One region of the Exiguobacterium oxidotolerans JCM 12280 genome, then DNA from elsewhere that is predicted to be linked to it. Evidence: riboswitches for the same ligand, from Rfam matches in the RefSeq annotation. Region 1 holds a riboswitch; each other region holds the start of a gene.
What was found. A riboswitch is a leader RNA that binds a small molecule or an ion and turns the genes downstream of it on or off. The one in region 1 is predicted to bind S-adenosylmethionine.
Positions count from the first base shown of each region.

Region 2: another riboswitch for S-adenosylmethionine. It lies ahead of P403_RS0107630 (amino acid permease); the one in region 1 lies ahead of metK (methionine adenosyltransferase).
Region 3: another riboswitch for S-adenosylmethionine. It lies ahead of P403_RS0106785 (Na+/H+ antiporter NhaC family protein); the one in region 1 lies ahead of metK (methionine adenosyltransferase).
Region 4: another riboswitch for S-adenosylmethionine. It lies ahead of msrA (peptide-methionine (S)-S-oxide reductase MsrA); the one in region 1 lies ahead of metK (methionine adenosyltransferase).

Region 1 is NZ_JNIS01000001.1:810,367-815,328, forward strand. Features, by position in the region: gene mnmM (tRNA 5-(aminomethyl)-2-thiouridylate-methyltransferase MnmM) at 1-370, shown strand, start outside; gene P403_RS0104160 (alpha/beta fold hydrolase) at 409-1,113, opposite strand; gene P403_RS0104165 (GNAT family N-acetyltransferase) at 1,192-1,680, opposite strand; gene metK (methionine adenosyltransferase) at 1,823-3,031, opposite strand; SAM riboswitch class I at 3,160-3,286, opposite strand; gene pckA (phosphoenolpyruvate carboxykinase (ATP)) at 3,519-4,962, shown strand, end outside.
Region 2 is NZ_JNIS01000001.1:1,500,699-1,505,660, forward strand. Features, by position in the region: gene mmuM (homocysteine S-methyltransferase) at 1-229, opposite strand, end outside; gene P403_RS0107630 (amino acid permease) at 204-1,607, opposite strand; SAM riboswitch class I at 1,688-1,789, opposite strand; gene P403_RS0107635 (polysaccharide pyruvyl transferase family protein) at 1,898-3,304, opposite strand; gene P403_RS0107640 (ketopantoate reductase family protein) at 3,608-4,522, opposite strand; gene P403_RS0107645 (GntR family transcriptional regulator) at 4,716-4,962, shown strand, end outside.
Region 3 is NZ_JNIS01000001.1:1,325,325-1,330,286, forward strand. Features, by position in the region: gene P403_RS0106775 (alpha/beta hydrolase) at 1-369, opposite strand, end outside; gene P403_RS0106780 (metal ABC transporter solute-binding protein, Zn/Mn family) at 541-1,512, shown strand; SAM riboswitch class I at 1,581-1,684, shown strand; gene P403_RS0106785 (Na+/H+ antiporter NhaC family protein) at 1,766-3,073, shown strand; gene P403_RS0106790 (hypothetical protein) at 3,115-3,315, opposite strand; gene P403_RS0106795 (aldo/keto reductase) at 3,474-4,286, shown strand; gene P403_RS0106800 (hypothetical protein) at 4,342-4,803, opposite strand.
Region 4 is NZ_JNIS01000001.1:2,016,197-2,021,158, reverse strand. Features, by position in the region: gene P403_RS0110285 (SH3 domain-containing C40 family peptidase) at 1-1,059, shown strand, start outside; gene P403_RS0110280 (putative quinol monooxygenase) at 1,118-1,411, opposite strand; gene P403_RS0110275 (M20 metallopeptidase family protein) at 1,500-2,672, shown strand; SAM riboswitch class I at 2,743-2,849, shown strand; gene msrA (peptide-methionine (S)-S-oxide reductase MsrA) at 2,957-3,487, shown strand; gene P403_RS0110265 (DMT family transporter) at 3,955-4,434, opposite strand; gene P403_RS0110260 (Crp/Fnr family transcriptional regulator) at 4,447-4,962, opposite strand, start outside.

The sequences.
Region 1 (4,962 bases):
CGATCTCTACCACGAAAGTCATATTCATGTTGGCGCACGCCTTGCAAATGAAGCCCGTCCGATTCGAGCGGGCGTTTTTAACCTTGGTTATTTACCAGGAAGTGACAAGTCCGTCACGACGACCGGTGAAGATACGTTAGAAGCGCTCGGTGCTTTGTTACCTGTCCTCGTACCAGGGGGGTTAATCGTCCTCGTCATCTATCATGGGCATGTAGAAGGAAAACGCGAACGTGATGCTGTGCTCGATTATGTCGAAAGTCTTCCGCAGCAAGACTACGCCGTCTTACAGTATCGTTTTCTCAATCAACAAAATAATCCACCCTTCATCATCGCCATCGAAAAAAAATTAAAAAAGCAAACACTCGATTAATAGTAAAAGACGCTGTCAGCACGACAGCGTCTTTTTTGTCATTCCTCAACCATCTTCAAAAACAGCAATAATTTTTCAGCGAACCGCGTATTGAGACGTTCAAAGCTGAAATGCGGAAATCCATGGAGCCGTTGAAGGTAGATTTGATCGCCACCCATTTTCCGGCAAATCTCTAACGTATATTTTACGTCTGCGAATTGATCGTCTGGCGCATAAAAACAAGCGAGGTTGACTCGCGGTAACTTCTTTCGCTCTTCATCATGTAAGACGATTTCTTCTTCAATTTCCCGGTACTGTGCATATGTCAACTCGCCGAGACGTGCCGTATCTTCACTGTTTTGACCAAATGGCAGCATTCCAAGTGGCGCATCCGGTCGAAAACGATCGAATGCACTTGCAAATACTTGTTTGACGCCACCGAGTTGTTTTGAATTATGCCAATCAAATAGCGGTGAAATATACGACAAACTTGCAATCGGCAATTCATATTCCTGCAGTAGCCGGTTGACGACGAGTGCGCCCAAGCTGCAGGCGATGATATGAATCGGTAACTTTCGTTTTCCGGCTTCTCGTAAAGCATCCTTCAGTAGTTGTTGATGTTCCTCAAGCGATATCCGACGCGGTGCATCTACACGTAACACTTCATAATCCTTTTCAAGGACTCGAATTAACGCATCGCTCGGCGTCGCTCGCAGTTGAAGGGGATAGACAAGTACGATAATTCCTGTTGCTTGATCTTCCACAAACTCACCTCTTCATACAAGTATCTCTGTTATTATAACGTTTACACCTTGATGTCAAAACCATCTTAAGTCGGATTTTCATTCATATATACGTTTTAAGCGTGTCACAGGTTCCACTTGACCGAAAATTTCTTCAGTCGTTTCACTTTCTTCTTTAAAACCGAAAGAGACTAGAAACTGGCGCGCTTTATAATTTCTTGATTCAACGTAGACTTCAATCGGGGAAGCACCTTGGTGTTCAAGTTCACGAATCAACTTTCGTCCAATCCCATTTTGTTGATATTTCGGTAGTACGTACAAGCGAACGATTTCCCACGTGCCTTCCACATCAATCGCATGGATGAAACCGACGATTTCTTCCTCGATAATGGCGACATTGAAATATTCTCCTCGCGCTTCCTCCGCCGTCCGAATCGCCCTTGCGACTTCTTCTTGCGGGTACGCTTCTTTCACGAAATGCGTTTTCGAATTTGCAGAATAGATTTCTTCGTACGTATCCATCCAAGAGGTAATGGCAATATCATGAATGCGTGCCGCATCAGTAGGAATTGCTTCGCGTATCTCCATGTCGGACTCCCCCTTTTTTCCGTTTACCGGTACATGTTCTTTTACCCTTTTCTAGAAAAATCATTCGTTTCCCTGCAAAGTTCGGGACAAACAAAAAAAGTTCAGAAACAAACTCAAACTGAGTCTGCTTCTGAACTGAAAATTAAGCGAATCGTTTCGCTTGTTCTTCAAGAATTGCTGCTTTATCTGTTTGCTCCCATGGTAATTCGATATCTGTACGACCGAAATGACCATAAGCGGCTGTCTGACGATAAATCGGACGGCGGAGATCAAGCATGTTGATGATTCCTGCTGGGCGAAGATCGAAGTTTTCAGCAACGAGTTCGACGAGTTGTGCCTCTGGAAGTTTACCTGTTCCAAACGTATCAACTGCAATCGATACTGGGTGCGCGACACCAATCGCGTATGCAAGTTGAACTTCTGCTTTATCTGCAAGACCAGCAGCTACGAGGTTTTTCGCGACGTAACGTGCTGCATATGCTGCAGAACGGTCAACTTTTGTTGGATCTTTACCAGAGAATGCGCCGCCGCCATGACGTGCATAGCCACCATACGTATCAACGATGATTTTACGTCCAGTTAATCCTGCATCACCTTGTGGTCCACCGATGACGAAGCGACCTGTCGGGTTAATGAAGAACTTTGTTTCCGCATCGATGTATTCTGATGGAATCACAGGTACGATGACATGCTCTTTCAGGTCTGCTTGGATTTGCTCAAGCGTCACTTCTTCTGCATGTTGTGTTGAGATGACGATTGTATCGACACGAACCGGTTCGTTATTCTCATTGTATTCTACAGTTACTTGCGTCTTACCATCCGGACGGAGGTAGTCAAGTTGTCCAGTTTTACGGACTTCTGCGAGACGACGAGCAAGTTTGTGTGAAAGTGAAATCGGAAGTGGCATCAATTCAGGCGTTTCTTTCGTTGCATAACCGAACATGAGACCTTGGTCCCCTGCACCGATTGCATCGATTTCTTCATCTGACATGCTACCTTCGCGTGCTTCAAGCGCTTGGTCAACACCGAGAGCGATATCTGCTGATTGCTCATCGATTGAAGTCAATACAGCACAAGTGTCTGCATCGAAACCATATTTAGCGCGTGTATAGCCAATCTCACGAATTGTTTCGCGAACGACTTTCGGGATATCGACATAAGTCGATGTCGTGATTTCACCTGCGACGAGGACGAGTCCTGTCGTGACAGATGTTTCAGCAGCGACACGAGCATTCGGATCGGCTGCGAGGATTGCATCTAAGATAGAATCTGAGATTTGGTCACAGATTTTATCCGGGTGACCTTCAGTAACTGACTCCGACGTAAATAGCCGGCGATTAAGGTTTGTCATGTTTGACCCTCCCAAAAAAGAATTTGACGGTGTACTCATTTCCCCTAGTTGAGTGGGACGGTAAAATGAAAAAAACCTCTCCATGTCCAAAAAATGGTCAGGGAAAGGTTGTGCGTTCTTCCTTTACCCTCTTATCGTTCGAAGTGTTTACTTCGCTTCAGGAGAGCACCTTTTCCTTCATTAATAGAATTCTTAATGTAGGACGGTTGCCGGGTTTCTTCGGGCCTTGTTCCCTCCACCTGCTCAGAATAAGAGTATCCGTTACGAATTACATGATATAAAGTTGTGACCACTCTGTCAAGCTACGTTTTAATTTCTAGTCGAAACTTTTCGGAAGAGATGTTAAACTGTTAATGCTGAAAGCGTTTCCAGAAAAATAGAAATCAGCGCTAAAAAAGGATTGCTCATCCTTTAGTATGTCATATATAATAAATGTGTCATACTAAATGCCAGAGCTAAACCAACGTAGGGGAAAGGTGGGGTCAGGATGCCGATGACGGTCCTGAATATCGAAGAGCTACTCAAGAAGGAGCATGTGTTCAAACAACTATCTGTTGCTGAGCTAGTCGAACATGCAATTCATAACGAAGAAGGGGTTCTTGCTGAAAATGGCGCTCTGTCTGTAGAAACGGGGAAATTTACAGGTCGTTCACCTAAAGACAAGTTCATTGTTCGCGATCAGTCATGCGAGTCACATATCGATTGGGGTCATGTCAATCAACCGATGGAAGCAGACAACTTCGAGCAACTGTTACAAAAAGTTCTTCGCTACATGAATGAAGCAGATCAGCTCTACTACACAGAAGCTGCTGCTGGTGCAGACACTCATTTTACCCTTCCGGTTCGGATCGTGACACAATATGCTTGGCATAATTTGTTTGCAAAACAACTGTTTTTGCGTGAATATCCGACAGAAGCTGCTTTTGAGCCTTTCACGGTTATTTATGCGCCTCACTTCAAAGCAGATCCGAAAGTCGATGGAACGAATTCCGAAACGTTCATCGCCATGTCATTCGAACATCGGATTGTCTTAATCGGTGGAACGGAATATGCGGGCGAAATCAAAAAATCGATTTTCTCTGTCATGAACTACCTTTTACCTCAACGAGACGTCTTATCGATGCATTGCTCGGCTAACGTCGGACATGAGGGTGACGTCGCCTTATTCTTCGGATTATCCGGTACTGGTAAGACCACACTGTCTGCTGACGACAGTCGTCAATTGATTGGTGACGATGAGCACGGGTGGTCCAACGACGGCGTCTTCAATATCGAAGGGGGCTGTTACGCAAAAACGGTCAACTTATCGCGCGAAAAAGAACCACAAATCTTTGATGCGATTCGTTTTGGCACTGTCCTCGAAAACGTCGTCCTCGATGATGCACGAATTCCTGACTATGATGATACGTCGAAAACGGAAAACACACGGGCTGCTTATCCGATTACAGCAATTGATAATATTGCAGTACCATCACGCGCCGGACATCCGAAAACGATTGTCTTTTTGACGGCTGATGCTTACGGCGTCCTGCCGCCAATCAGTAAGTTGACGAAGGAGCAAGCGATGTATCACTTCTTATCCGGGTATACATCGAAGTTAGCCGGAACAGAGCGTGGTGTAACAGAACCGGAAGCGACATTCTCGACATGCTTCGGTTCACCCTTCTTACCGCTCATTCCTGAAAAATATGCAACGATGCTCGGTGAGCTCATCGACCGACACGGTGTCACGGTTTACCTCGTCAATACAGGCTGGACGGGTGGCGCATATGGGACCGGAAGTCGGATGAAGCTTTCCTATACACGGACGATGGTCAATGCAGCTGTCAACGGCACGCTCGCTGATATCCCGACGGAAGAACATCCGATTTTTGGACTTCATATGCCGCTCGAAGTCCCTGGTGTCCCAAGCGACTTACTCAACCCTGTCA
Region 2 (4,962 bases), 690 kb from region 1:
GCAAACTTGCTTGATAACTCGAGGTGATGGCACAGTCCGCACCGATTCGAAAATAGTCGGCATGGACACGATGAATCTGCTCCGGCTCTTCGACCAAGACCCGTGCCGACCAGAGTGGATCGGCGAGATCACTCCCGTGCCGCTCCAGTTCTGTTGCGAGCGCCCCATCAAGTAAAATAAACGGTTTTTCGTTAAGTAAGGCTTCAACTGGATTTTTCTGTTTTGACATCTTCCACACTCCGTTTCTGTGATTTTTTCGTCAGGTAATGCACGAGATAACAAAGTCCGATAAAGGGAATTCCAAAATATAAGGCAACACGCTGCGTCGGATCAAAGGCAATCCCGATCAGTGACAACAGGCAAATCAAAAAGGAGACGATCGGGACAACTGGATAAAATGGTGTCCGGTACACCAAGTCTTGCACGTCGTGTCCTTCTCTCAGGTAACGCCGCCGAAATAAGTATTGCGAAGCACTGATGCTCATCCAGACAACGACGACAGCAAGTCCTGAAATCGAGACGAGTGCGATATAGACGCTTTCTGCTGCGTAGACACTCGATAGTAGTGCAAACAATCCGCCGAGCATGCTGGACATGACGGCACGTGTCGGAACACCGTTTTGACTCAATTGAGCAAAGAACGGTGAAATCATCCGTTGATCCGACAGTGACCACAACATCCGTGACGCAGCATACAAACCGGAGTTCGCTGCCGATAAGATTGCTGTCAAGATGACAAAGTTCATGATGTCCGCCGCAAATGGAATCCCGATCCGTTCAAACACGGCAACGAACGGACTCTCAAGCACACCTTTTGCATCCGTCGGCAGTAAAATCGCCAGGACGATGATCGTGCCGACAAAAAACACGACCAGCCGGACAATCGTCGTCCGAATGGCCAGAGGAATCGTCCGCTTCGGATCAACCGTCTCGCCTGCCGCAACACCAATCAGTTCTGTACCTGAATAGGCAAAGTTGACGGCGAGCATCGTCATCAAAATCGCAAAGGCCCCGTTCGGGAAGAGTTCCCCTTCCGTCAGCGGTCCGAACAACGGAGCTGCTTCTCCTGACGCCAGTGGAATAAAGCCGACGATTGCTGCTGCCCCTAAGACGATGAAGGCGATGATCGTCATGACTTTCACGGCAGAAAACCAAAATTCGACTTCGGCGAACACACGCACTGTCAGTACATTAATCACTAAAATAATGATGACGAACAATCCGCTGAACAACCAGACCGGCACGTCCGGAAACCAGCGTTGCATCAATAAACCAGCTGCTGTGAATTCGGACCCAAGCGCAACCGTCCACGTCAGCCAGTAGAGCCAGGCGACCGTACAGCCGGTTCCCGGTCCAATGTACTTTGTTGCATAACTATGAAAGGCACCGGTTTCCGGCATATGTACAGCGAGTTCCCCTAAACAAAGCATCACGAGATAAACGACGAGTGCCCCAAGCAAGTAGGACAAAATCGTCCCGATTCGACCTGCTTGCTCTAATGTGTACCCCGTACTTAGGAACAGCCCCGTCCCGATGACGCCACCTAACGACAGCATGACGATATGACGGGATTCCATCTTTCGTCGAAATGTTGTTTTTTGCTCCATCCTCCACCACTCCTCTTTCTCGCTCAATAAAAAAACGCACTCCTGTACAGACAGGGTGCGTCGGTCGACAACATCAAGAGCGCTTATCGATCGGGTACAACACCCGCAGGAATTAGCACAGTATCTTTCGACCTGTTGCTGAGGCTTCAAAGGGCCAGTCCCTCCACCTCTCTGGATAAGAATGTAATTTTTCATAACAATAGCAGTCCTTTTTTGAATTGTCAACACAATTCAGATAATACAATTCAAAAAAAACGTCTCACACTGCATTGGCATGAGACGTTCTTTTATTATTTTTTTACGAAGAGATTAGCTGTCTTAAGGGCCACCCGAACTGCTTTACGGTTCAATGTACCTTCTTGATGTTTAACCACCTTCGTCTGCTTGTTGAGTTTATCTTGTAACGTTTTAATCTTTTTGTCTTTATCTTTATCATGTTTTTGAATCGCAGCGATTTTTTTCTCTTCTTCTGGAAAGAATGATTCAAAACGTGCGATTGCTTCTTCCATACTGATTCCTGTAATCGGTTTAACCGCTGGGAGGAGTTCTGTTTTCGCCATTTCACGATCAAACGGCACGTTCTCTGGATAGTTCGTGTCTTGATAGATATGCTCCAAGTCGTTCGTGTTCAAGAAGTCAAGAAAGTTATCGAAGTTTTTCACTTGAATCCGCGCCGGGCTTTGGAAGTCTGCTGTTTCGACGACGTCCGAAAGCCGTGTATACGCCGTGATGTCATTTGCCCAGATGTGAGTCAATTGATGGTAATCTGTTAATTCACGCATCCTTGCATCTTTAGGAATCAAAATACTCGGTGTTCCAGTGAGTGTCGCTGTGATGTTTCCGTGGAGACGTGCACCAAAGCTCAAGTCAGCTTCTTTGAGGAAGTCGAACCACGTTTGAGCGTTTAAGAAGAAACGAACACGGCCATTCATATACACCGGGTGTGACATTCTAGCTGCATAATTCATATCTGAAAGGTCTCCAAACGGATGAGTTCCAGTGTACGTCAACTTCAATTCTTTCATCCATTGTGGGATGAAATAGTGATTTGGATACTCTTCCATTCCACGTGTGATAAAATCAAGGACATTTTTGGGTGAAAAACGTGATGAATTGACACTAATCATCGAATCTTTCGTGATGTTTGTCTCACGGATGTGAAGATCACGACCGAATGCATACATCGATGGGCAACCGATGACTTTATGATCGATGCCTTCACGGAAACCAAGGCGTGTCAGGTATTTCGACGTGATTTCACCACGAAGTCCAATGATTCTCGAACGTTCGAGGACTGCGCTGACGAATGCTTTAACATCCTCGTCGAACGGGAATCCGCCTTTTAAGTCCGGCTCGAATGGTGCGCGTAGACCAACACCGATCACGACGACGGGAATTTTCAATTTTTTAATCAATCGTGTGTATTTTCGAAGGGACGATGCGAACTCTTGACGGAATGCATCCGCAAGTGGAATGACGTAAAGATCAAAATTTTCGTTGATCTCATCTGCACGTTCTTCATCATAGTAGTAATAGTCAGGCGTGATCGTCGTTCCTTCCGTCATCAATGTTCGGAAGATACTGTACTGATAGATCAAATTCCCAACGTTCCCTCCGATTGAATTTTCTCTCATTATATACTCAGCATCAAACTGTTCAAAGGGTGTCATACCTGCACGAATAATAATACGCTTCATGTCAAATTATCCCCTCTCACAAATCCAAAAAAACATTAACAACTTATATTTTAGAGATATCTAAATCATATCCCTTACTTATATTTAAGTCTATTTTAATTAAAGAGATAGAGTATCATTTAAAAGAATATTCTCATCATTTAAATTTTATTTAATATTTTCCCCACTTATAATCAGAGTCAGTCAAGAAAAATTTACGAACATAACATTTTCTAGCTACATAAATAGCTTCTCTTAAGGTAAACAATAGAGTCACCTTGGAGAAGCTATTTGTAATTCTCGATTTCGAAGCCCTTCAACAGCTTAAATAGTAATTGATAGCTGTTCATATATCTTTAAATTCGTATGAATCATCCGTAACGTCGGGTATAGCGATGGCTCCGCTCCTTCTATTAAACTGCCAAACAGATGGTCTGCTTCGACCATGCCTTGTTTTTCCATATCCCGTTGCAAGGATGACTTCATATCCGGTGCCATTTGATGCATCCGTTTTTCCTGCTCCTGTTCGATCTGGTCCACGAACGTTGCCCCTTGACTGTCCATGGCTTGTTTTGCTTCTTGTAAGACATTCCGAATGACACGATTCCCTGCAGCATCGTCGCGAATCGGACCAATCGGTGCCCGAAATAGCGAAGTCACTCCGGAAAAGGTCGTAATGAAGAGATACTTTTGCCACATATCTTGTATGATGTGGTCTGATGCTTTAATCGATGCTTTTGTCCCTGCAAGTGCTTCCTTCACCTCAAGCAAGCGATCCGTCCAGTCCCCATCTCTTGGACCAAATACAAGTTGATGGGCAGGACTCGTCTGAATGACGCGTCCATTCGCATCAAGCGTCGATTCAATGAAGCATAAGCCACCGAGGACACGGGTCTCGCCAAATTTAGCGACGAGTTGTTCGATATGCCGCATCCCGTTCAAGACCGGTAACACATATGTATCAGGACCGACGAATCCTTCGAGATCTCCGATGACATGCCCCAGGTGATACGCTTTCGTCGACACGATGACTAGGTCAAACGTCTCTTTTGTTCCGACTTGGATTAAACGTGGCGTCAACGACACGTCTCCGTGTGGACTAATGATTTCAAGACCCGTTCGCTCTAACTCCTCTGCCCGACGCTCACGGACAAGAAACGTCACGTCTTCCCCTTTTTCTGCTAGGCGTCCTCCGAAATATCCTCCGACAGCCCCTGCACCTACGACTAAAATCTTCATCATGTATCCTCCTTCGTATAAAGAACAGCATGTTTTTCTCAGAAAATTGTTTTCTACATCCTATCATACTGCAGGTAATGCGAATGTAAACCAAACGAAATAAAGCGTTTTCATTAAAGCGCTTGCATTTTACATTCAGTCGTTTATACTACTTGTATACAAGTATACTCATAAAACAAAGCAGGTGATTTTTATGTCTGATTTTTTATACCCGATTAAATGGTTATCAAAAGCATCAACTGGAGACCGGGTCGCCCATGAACTCCGGATGCGCATCATCTCCGGAAAGATTGAGCAAGGGACCATCCTTTCTGAAAATAAATTAGCGACGGATTTTTCCGTCAGTCGTTCGCCCGTTCGCGACGCTCTAAAAGTTCTCGCTGCTGAACGCATCATCCGGCTTGAGCGGATGGGGGCCGTCGTCGTTGGTTTGTCGGAAA
Region 3 (4,962 bases), 510 kb from region 1:
ATAGCTGCCATCCTCAAATAAACGATAGTCGATGCTACAAACGGCAATTCCGAGTTCTAAAAACCGGTCGATGATTGGAGCAAAACTAAACACATCATCACGGTTCCCACGAACGAATGCGCCGCCATGAGCATAAATCGCGACCGGAAACGGTCCTTCTCCCGGCGGATAATAGATATCTAACGTCAAGTCCTGCTGATTGACCGTCTTGTATAAAAGATTTCGTGGTGCTAATTGCTTTTCGGTAAGCGGCAAGACCGGCTCCGTCCATCTCAGTAAGGCTCCATAATTATTCCAAATGCTCGCACCAGCAGCAGCCGTCGTCAAAATAGCGGCTCCACCCATCAACCATGCTGTTTCACGTTTCACCTCACCACCTCCAAGGCTCATTCCGATTTCTCTTCTACTCTTCTCTTACCCGATTTATTTTGAACTAGAACTTCACAACATTCCGACTTGACGCTTTAATTTTCGTCGGATATAGTTAGAAAGTCCAAATCGGAACAATTACGTTTTAATAATCTTGGAGGTTTTATTCATATGAAAAAACTAATTACAGCATTCACCGTTGCAACCATGAGCGCAAGTCTTCTTGCTGCGTGCGGGTCATCGTCTTCATCAGATTCGAGTGACGATGGTAAACTACAGGTTTATACTTCGACGTTCGCCACGGCAGCCATCGCCAAAGAAATTGGTGGAAAGGACGTTCAGGTCGAAATGATCGTTCCACCTGGCGCCGATCCGCATTCGTATGAGCCGACTCCGAAGCAACTGACGACGATTGCGAAAGCCGATCTATTTTTACTTACCGGCACAACCCTTGAGCCGTACTCTGAAAAGATTAAGGAAAGTTTAGCCGGTAATTCCATCCGTTTTGTCGAGACAAGTAAAAATATCGACTTACTCGAGGCTTCCGCTTCGCTTCATACGCACGAAGAAGACGGACACGATGACCATGATGATCACGAGGCTGAAGAAGCGTCGCATGACCATGGACAATACGATCCGCATGTTTGGCTCGACCCGAACAACGCCAAGAAAATGGCTGACTCGATTACGACCGCGTTAGCAAAGGAAGCACCTGACCGGAAGGATGCGTTCGAAAAAAACCTCGCACTCTTTAATAAACAGGCAGATGAACTCGACCAAAACTTACAAAAGGCCGTTGACTCCGGTTCAAAAAAAGAGTTACTCGTCACTCATGCAGCGTATGGATATCTTGCAGAGCGGTATGGTTTCGAGCAACTCCCGATTGCCGGTATCTCGCCGTCTGACGAACCGTCACAAAAGCAACTCGCCGCAATCGTCAAAGAAGCTAAGTTACATGACTTACACTATATCGCCTTCGAAGAGACGGTGTCGCCAAAGGTCGCCCGTGTCATCCAAAAAGAAATCGGTGCCGAATCGATTACGATCCATAACCTCGAGTCCGTCACAAAAGAACAACAAGATCAATCCTATTTTGATTTGATGAATGAAAACGTCACGACACTCAAACAGGCACTGCAGTAAGGTGCTGTTGACAAGCATTAAAAGATACGTTACGGTAGAAAACGTATTTTAAACAACTAAATGACTTCTTTTTATCGCGAGAAACGGAGGGACTGGCCCAATGATGTTTCGGCAGCGGACGATTGATTCGTACTGTGCCAAATCCAGCAAGCTACGGCTTGAGAGATAAGAAGAGCGTCTTTTTCAGTAAAGACCTCCTTCTTTCTTGCGAAGGGGTCTTTTTTTGTATGCTGAAGAAATGGAGTGATTCGACATGAACGAAACGATTACACCGAACAAATGGGCTTTGTTGCCCTTGTTCGTTTTCCTTGTATTATTCATCGGTGCAGGAATCTTCTACAACGACTTTTACAAATTCCCAATCTTGATTGCAGCGTTGATTGCCTTGATTTTTGCTGCTGCGACAGCTAAAGGAGACATCAACCAGACGGTCGAGCGGATTGCCCGCGGTGCCGGTAACCCGGACATCATGATCATGGTCTTCATCTTTTTACTTGCCGGTACGTTTTCCGGAACAGCGAATGCGATTGGAGCGATTGATGCGACCGTCAATGCCGCACTCAGCTTCCTACCCCAGTCGCTCCTGATGAGTGGATTGTTCATCATCGCCGCTTTCATCTCGATGGCGATGGGGACTTCGACCGGGACGATCGCTGCCCTCGCCCCGATTGCCCTTGGGATTCATGACGCGACGGGTGTCAATGTCGCACTCGCCGCTGCTGCCGTCGTCGGTGGAGCAATGTTCGGTGACAACTTATCGTTCATCTCCGATACGACGATCGCAGCCGTCCGGACACAAAAAACGAACATGCGTGATAAATTCAGAACGAACTTTTTAATCGTCTTGCCTGCTGCTATCATCACTGTCATCTTACTTGCCTTCGTATCAGGCGCCGGAGATGTCGTCGAAGCAAAGGCGTTCGACTTCTATAAGTTGATTCCGTATCTTTCCGTCATCGTGCTCGCACTTTTCGGTGTCAACGTCATTCTCGTCTTACTCGGCGGGACATTGTTGACAGGGATCATCGGGATGATCGACGGAAGCTTCGGATTAAGTGGCTTTGTTCTCGCGATGTCTGACGGATTGATGGGGATGGCAGAAATCTCCATCTTGACGTTACTGATGGGCGGACTCGTTAGCCTGATCACCTATAACGGCGGAATTGCTTATCTCAAAGAAACGCTGACACGAAAAATCTCCAAGCGCCGGGGAGCGGAGTTCAGTATGGCTGCCCTCGTCAGTGCAATGAATCTCGCAACAGCGAATAACACGATTTCGATTCTTGTCGCAGGACCGCTCGCCGCTGAAATCGCGGATACGTACGACATCGATCGGAAGAAGTCAGCCAGTATCCTCGACCTCTTTTCCTGTGGTGTCCAAGGAATCATCCCGTACGGAGCACAACTTTTGATTGCCGCCGAACTGACAAAAACGGCATCTCCCGAACTGATTCCATATTTGTTCTATCCGTTTCTGTTGTTCATTTGTGGATCGCTCGCAATCTTCTTCGGATTCCCACGCCGGAAGTCCGATACAGCACAGAAAAAAAGCATCTCGTAAAATAAACAGCCCCGTCGCATTTTCTGCGACGGGGCTTACTTTTATTTACGTTTTTCTTGACGATTCAAAATGAAATAAGCAATCGCCGGAAGTGGGAATTGAACGAGCCCAGCTCCACCCCATACCCACGGGTTACGTCCTGTCTTGCGGGCACCAAGGAAAAGGAACGTGGCTTGAGCGCCTAATAACGCAGCAATGCTTGTCCAAACTCCATTTGGTACTTTTTTAATCGATTTCACCATGATTTTACACCTCTCTTCATTTATGCGTCAGTAGACTTTCTTCTCTTTCCCATTCTATATTCCCTGCTTATGAGCATCAAAACAGATGTTCTTCTGACTTCATGCTAAACTGAACAGGCAAATCCATATTCTAGTTCTATTGAAGGAGGAGTATACACATGCAATACGCAAAACTTTCAAATGGTATCACGATTCCACAAATCGGGTTCGGTGTCTGGCAAGTCGATGAAGAGACGGAAGCACCGGCTGCCGTCGCAGAAGCACTTCGCGTCGGTTACCGTCATATCGATACGGCTGCCGTCTACAAAAACGAACGTGGTGTCGCAAAAGGAATCAAAGAAAGCGGCGTGAAACGTGAAGAACTCTTCTTGACGTCTAAAGTTTGGAACGATGACATTCGTGCCGGACGGACGAAAGAGGCTTTCGCTGAGTCACTTGAGCGACTAGAAACAGATTATCTCGATCTCTACCTCATTCACTGGCCTGTCGAAGGTTATGTCGAAGCATGGAAAGCCATGGTCGAGCTTTACGAAGCGGGTAAAATCAAGGCGATTGGTGTATCGAACTTCAAAGAACATCACCTCGATACACTTGCTGAAGAGGGACTCATGACGCCGATGATTAACCAAGTCGAGCTTCACCCACAACTTCCGCAACATGAACTGCATGAGTACTTGCAGGATCATAACATTCAAATCGAAGCATGGAGCCCACTCATGCAAGGTAAATTCCTCGAAATCAATGATTTCAAAGAGATTGCTGAAAAACATGGTAAGAGCCCATCGCAAGTCGTTCTTCGTTGGCACCTCGATAACGGAATCGTTGCACTTCCGAAATCGGTCACACCAGAACGGATTGCTGAAAACTTTGATGTGTTTGATTTCCAACTCGATGCAGACGATCTTGAAAAAATTGACCGTCTCGCGTCAGAAGACCGCCTCGGACCGGACCCTGACGAAATCGATTTTTAATGCATGTACGCCTAAAAAAGACTGCTCGCGGGAACGCTTCCGGAGCAGTCTTTTTTTAGGCATAATAGATAAGAATCGTCTCTTCAGTTTCTTCCGCTTTACTAAAATAGGCCCGTAGATCCGCGAATTGTTCCCACACGTCGTCGAATTCTCCATGTTGCCCCGCTTCATCATAAATCGTCTCAAGTGACCGACGATCAAAATTTCGCATGACTTCTGCTGAGATGATGATTAACGGAAGAGGGAGAATCCCGACAATTGCCGCTTGTGTTTCGTTGACAATCAACTCTTCACCGACAATCGCTCGACCTAAGTTGTAATGCGTCTCTTGATCGATGTAGATATCGATTTGATTCATCACGTGATAGAGGGCTGCTGTTTCTTCGAGGGCAAATACCTGCTCCTGGTCGGGCTGCGTCTCATGGATAAAAAGAATCCAGTCCATGATGATATGCGGGTCGTCACCAAACGAATCCCAAACGGCATCCGTGACACGGACGTAATGTACGTTTTCCATCCTCCCTCTCCTCTCTTCGTTTCTTTAATAGCTATTCCCATTTTTTCGATGCTTTAGTAATTTTTTTAGAATCTGCGTACTAAAAAGCAACGAAAAAAAACGCTCCCACCTTCTGATAGCACGTTGTCTACATGCAAAAAGAACCAGCAAAATGCCGGT
Region 4 (4,962 bases), 1.2 Mb from region 1:
GCAACGAAAGCAGATTTGTACGCGACGACAGGAACACGTTACGTGACTGAAGACAAGTTGGTCGTCCATCCGAAAGCCAGTCTTAGCGGAAACATTGGGACACTGAAAAAAGGAGCGTTAATCACGACCTATGGAAAAAGCGGTTACTACACACGCGTCAAAATCGGATCACGCTTCGGATTCGTTGACTCAAGTCGGCTCGGTTTAAATAAACCGACGTCTAAAGCCAAAGTCGGGACCGTCTTTTACGTCCATTTCAACCAGACACCGCTCTTTTCTGCTGACGTCGCCTACAGTCGCCCGGCGAGTCACTTAAGCAAAGGAACGAAGTTGATCGGGTTAAAATCGATTGATGATGATTTTTGGCAAGTCCGTCTACCGAATGGTCAAACGGGTTACGTCCTTAATCCTTACATCGGAACGAGTAAACCGGATATGCGGTATAACGAACAAGCCATCAATCGTTCAAAAGTCTATACGGTCAAAACAACGACTTCGTTTTTTGATACACCCACTAGTCCAAAAGGTGCCGGTCTAGTCGAACAAGGCAAGCGTGTGTATCCGCGTTACCGTGTCGGTAACTTCTATGTCATCCAGTCCGGCTGGACACCCGTCTACATCCCGATGACGGCCCTTACAGTGACGAGCGAAACAAAAGTCGACAAGAAAAATAATTCACGTGGTGAAAAGTTGATTCAAGCTGCTGTTGCTCATATCGGTACCCCGTACACATGGGGTTCACAAAACGTGGCCAATGGTGGATTCGATTGTTCCGGATTGATTCACTATGCGACGAACCAAGCTGGAAAATACGGCGGACGGACGAATGTCCGTGGTTACTGGTACGGAGCGTTCTTTACGAATCAGCGCACAAGTATCAGTTCCGGAAAACGTTCGGATATCGTCTTCTTCGAAAATACGTATACGGATGGTCCCTCGCATATCGGGATCATGTTAGATAGTAAACACTTCATCCATGCCGGAGGATCACAACTGCAAATCAGTTCGATTTACGAGCCGCACTGGCGTGAACACTTCCTCGGTTTCAAATCAATGTAATGATTAAAAAAAAAACGGACCTTCCCTAACCCGGGAGGTCCGCTTCTTTTAGCTAACATTAAAATGTCATTTCCGCGTATTTCGTAACTTGGCGATCGATTAAGTACAATTCGATTTGCTCACGATACGCTTTATAGTGGTCTGACGCGATATGCGCTTCTAACGCTTCTTCGTCCTGATAGACTTCATAAAGCATGAACTGATGTTCATCTTCGATCGATTGATGTAAGCTATAACGCAAGCACCCCGGCTCGTTTTGTGAAGCTTTGTAGACTGTACTTAAAATCGGAAAGACTTGATCGGCTAAACCTGCTTTGACTGTGATGACCGCGTTGACAATAATTTCTCCCATGACTTGTTTTCCTCCTCATCATTCGTTACTCCTATCTGTACCCGTTTTATAGAAAGTCATACCTCAAAAACCGAAAAGGATGATTATGATGCAACAGCAACTCTTCACTCAACTCGATCAACTCGAACAACAAATCATTGAACAACGTCGTGATCTGCACCGTCACCCGGAACTCTCTTTTCAAGAAGTGCGGACACCAAATGCAATCGCCTCGTTTTATGATGCGCTTGGTCTCCCTTACCGCAGGAACGTCGGTGGAAGCGGGATCGTCGCGACCCTCAAAGGAAAATATCCTGGAAAAACCATCGCCATTCGGGCTGATTTTGATGCCCTGCCACTGCAGGAGGAAACGGATCTCGCCTTCCGTTCGATTCATCCGGGCGTCATGCATGCGTGCGGACATGACGGACATACGGCGATTGCACTTGGTCTTGCGGCGGCCTTTACAGCACTGCAAGAAGAGCTTCATGGAACAATCGTGTTCATTCATCAACACGGGGAAGAAGTTTTCCCAGGTGGTGCCATTCAAATGATTGAAGACGGATGTCTCGACGGAGTCGATGCAATTTTCGGTACGCATCTCGAAAACGACTTGCCTGTCGGGACAATCGGCTATCACGCAGGACATACGCTTTGTGCCATCGATGAATTTGAAATCGTCGTCCACGGACAGGGTGGTCATGCGCAAGCGCCGCATAAGACACAAGATGCGCTTGTCGCCGGGGCGCAACTCGTCTGTAATCTCCAACACCTCGTCAGTCGTCGCGTTGATCCGTTTTCACCTGCCATCGTCGCGATTGGTTCATTCCATGCCGGAACGGCTCCAAATATTGTTACCGGTGAAGCACGGATTGTCGGAGAAATTCGAACATTTGACGAAACACTCCGGCACCAGTTACGGCAAGAGGTCGATTTAGTTGCCCGGACGACATGTGCCGGAATCGGTGCCAGCTACTCCATCGACTTTACGACCGGTTATCCGTCCCTGTGGAACCATCCGGTAGAAACAAATCTCGTTAAGGAAGCGACAGCTTTCTTAGGTGAGGCATCTGTCAAAGAACTCAAGCCGATGATGGCAGCCGATGATTTCGCCTATTATTTAGAGCGTATCCCAGGAAGCTACTTCTTTACGGGGTCCGCCAAAACGGACGGGAGTACGATTTATCCGCAACACCATCCGAAATATGAAATCGATGAACAGGCGTTACTCATCGGTGCAAAAGCCTTAGGCGCAACCGTCCTGCATGCTTTACAATCTTAAGGATTGACTTTGTCGTTTTAGAGATGCTATTATCACATCAATGATAACGAATTTAATCAACTTCATATAACACTTATCAAGAGTGGACTGAGAGATCTGGATCGATGACGTCCCAGCAACCTGCCTTCAGTGGCAAGGTGCTACGACCAGCAAAGCGCAAGCTTTGGTTGATAAAAAGCGACGACTCCTTTTGCAACCAAGCAAAGGAGTCGTTTTCGTTTTCTCGCTGTCAGAGCACGAATCACTACAGGGCGACTAACGCCAGCGGAAAGGACGAGATATAGATGGAAAAAGCAACATTCGCAGGAGGCTGTTTTTGGTGCATGGTGACACCCTTTGAGGAATTACCGGGGATTCACGGAATTGTTTCCGGTTATACAGGAGGACATGTGGAAAACCCGACATACGAACAAGTGAAAACGGGGACGACAGGTCATGTCGAAGTCGTTGAAGTTACATTTGACCCGGCACTCTTCCCATACGAACGGTTACTCGAACTTTACTGGCCGCAAACGGATCCGACAGATGCCGGCGGACAGTTCCAAGACCGCGGGACCCAATATGCACCTGCCATCTTTTATCATACGGAAGAACAGCGCCTTGCTGCGATTGCTTCACGTGACGCGCTTGCTGCGAGCAATCGCTTTAAGCAACCGATTGTCACACGAATTGAAGCGGCACAAGCGTTTTACCCAGCAGAAGACTATCATCAAGGCTTCCACAAAAAGAATCCAGAGCACTACAAAAAAGACCGGCAAGCATCAGGTCGCGATGAATTCATCGATGTGGCTTGGAAAGAAGAAGTTTCTGTCTAAACTAAAAAAGCCCGCTCTTCGCGTGGGCTTTTTTGGTTGCAAATAAACGCTTATGAAGAGTACATATGCTATAACGAAAGACAATCAGTTCACGCTTCCCTGTCTCGCCTCGTCTTCAAAGCGGCAATCTTCCGCGCCGCTACAGCAAAGCTGCAGGGTCGCGACCGATTGCTTTTCGCTTTAAAAGCGATTCGAGACGGATTGCGCTCTAAAGCTACTCTATGATTTTTCTCTGCGGTATACCCTGAAAGCTTCGTTTTTCGTTGACTCCTGCGGGAAAAAGCGCGTGAACACGCGCTGCCAAGAGGCTGGCAAGACCCTGCTCGTTGTCCGTGAGGATCAAGGAGCAACGGCTTGCGCCTCGCCCGAGGAAAGCAACGAAAAAGGGAGAAGCTTTCATTTCACAACTACTAATTCGTCTTCGCGCTGAAAAATCGACTTGATGTTGCCAGAGCTAACCGTAAGAATTACGATACCTTTTCCGACAACTCATCCGAAGCTTCGATTTCTACGACTTGATATCGTTTCAACACAAAGATACCGGCTAACATCACAATCAATCCAGCGACTTGTCCGAGCGAAAGTTCAAGTTTCGGTAAACCGAACCAACCGAACAAGTCGACACATAATGCAAAACTCAGTTGCGAAATCAAGACGACCGAAATCGCAATCGATGGACCGAGCAGCTGAATCCCACGCATCACACAAAATACGACACCGACACCGACCAGACCACCAAATAAATATAGCGGTTCGACCGTTTGAATGTTCGATAATGTACCACCCCGAAATACGAGTAGCGCAAGCAGTGAACCAACAAACCCGACAAAAAAGACGAGGGTCGTCGTCGCCCATGCCCCGAACGCATGACTCATCCGGGCATTCAATACCGTCTGTAAACTAATCATCATTCCTGCCGTAATCGCACAAAACATACCTAATCCCAAGCTAGCCCCTCCTCATTCGTAACTATTTCCGTTCGCTTTTTCTTTAATCCGCTCTACATCTAAAATAATGATTTTCCCGCGTCGTCTCGCTAAGATTCCTTCCTCACAAAGCGTTGAGATGATGCGGTTTAAATGACGGTAACTCGTCCCGAGCCAATCGGCGACGTCGTGGAGATTCGACGTTCGCATCTCTTGATAAAACAGGCTGTCGGAAACGTCCGAGGTAATCGATAACAAATACCCGGCAAACCGTTCTTCGACCGAGTAGAGGACGTGGAACGATGCTGACTTCGAGTCCGCGTACCATTTGGTCGTAATGACCCGCAGTAAAAATTGTAAAAAGGTGTTCGTCGTATTGTGCTCACGTAAGATCGCATACGGAATGCTGAGTGCCACGACGTCCGTAATCACCTCGATGGTATTCAAGACTTCCCGTTCGTTGATATATTCCGCGTCCCCAATCACCGTCATCGCCTTTTTGAAGCGTAAAATCCGTTGTTTCCCTTCAGCCGATGCTGCAGAGATTTT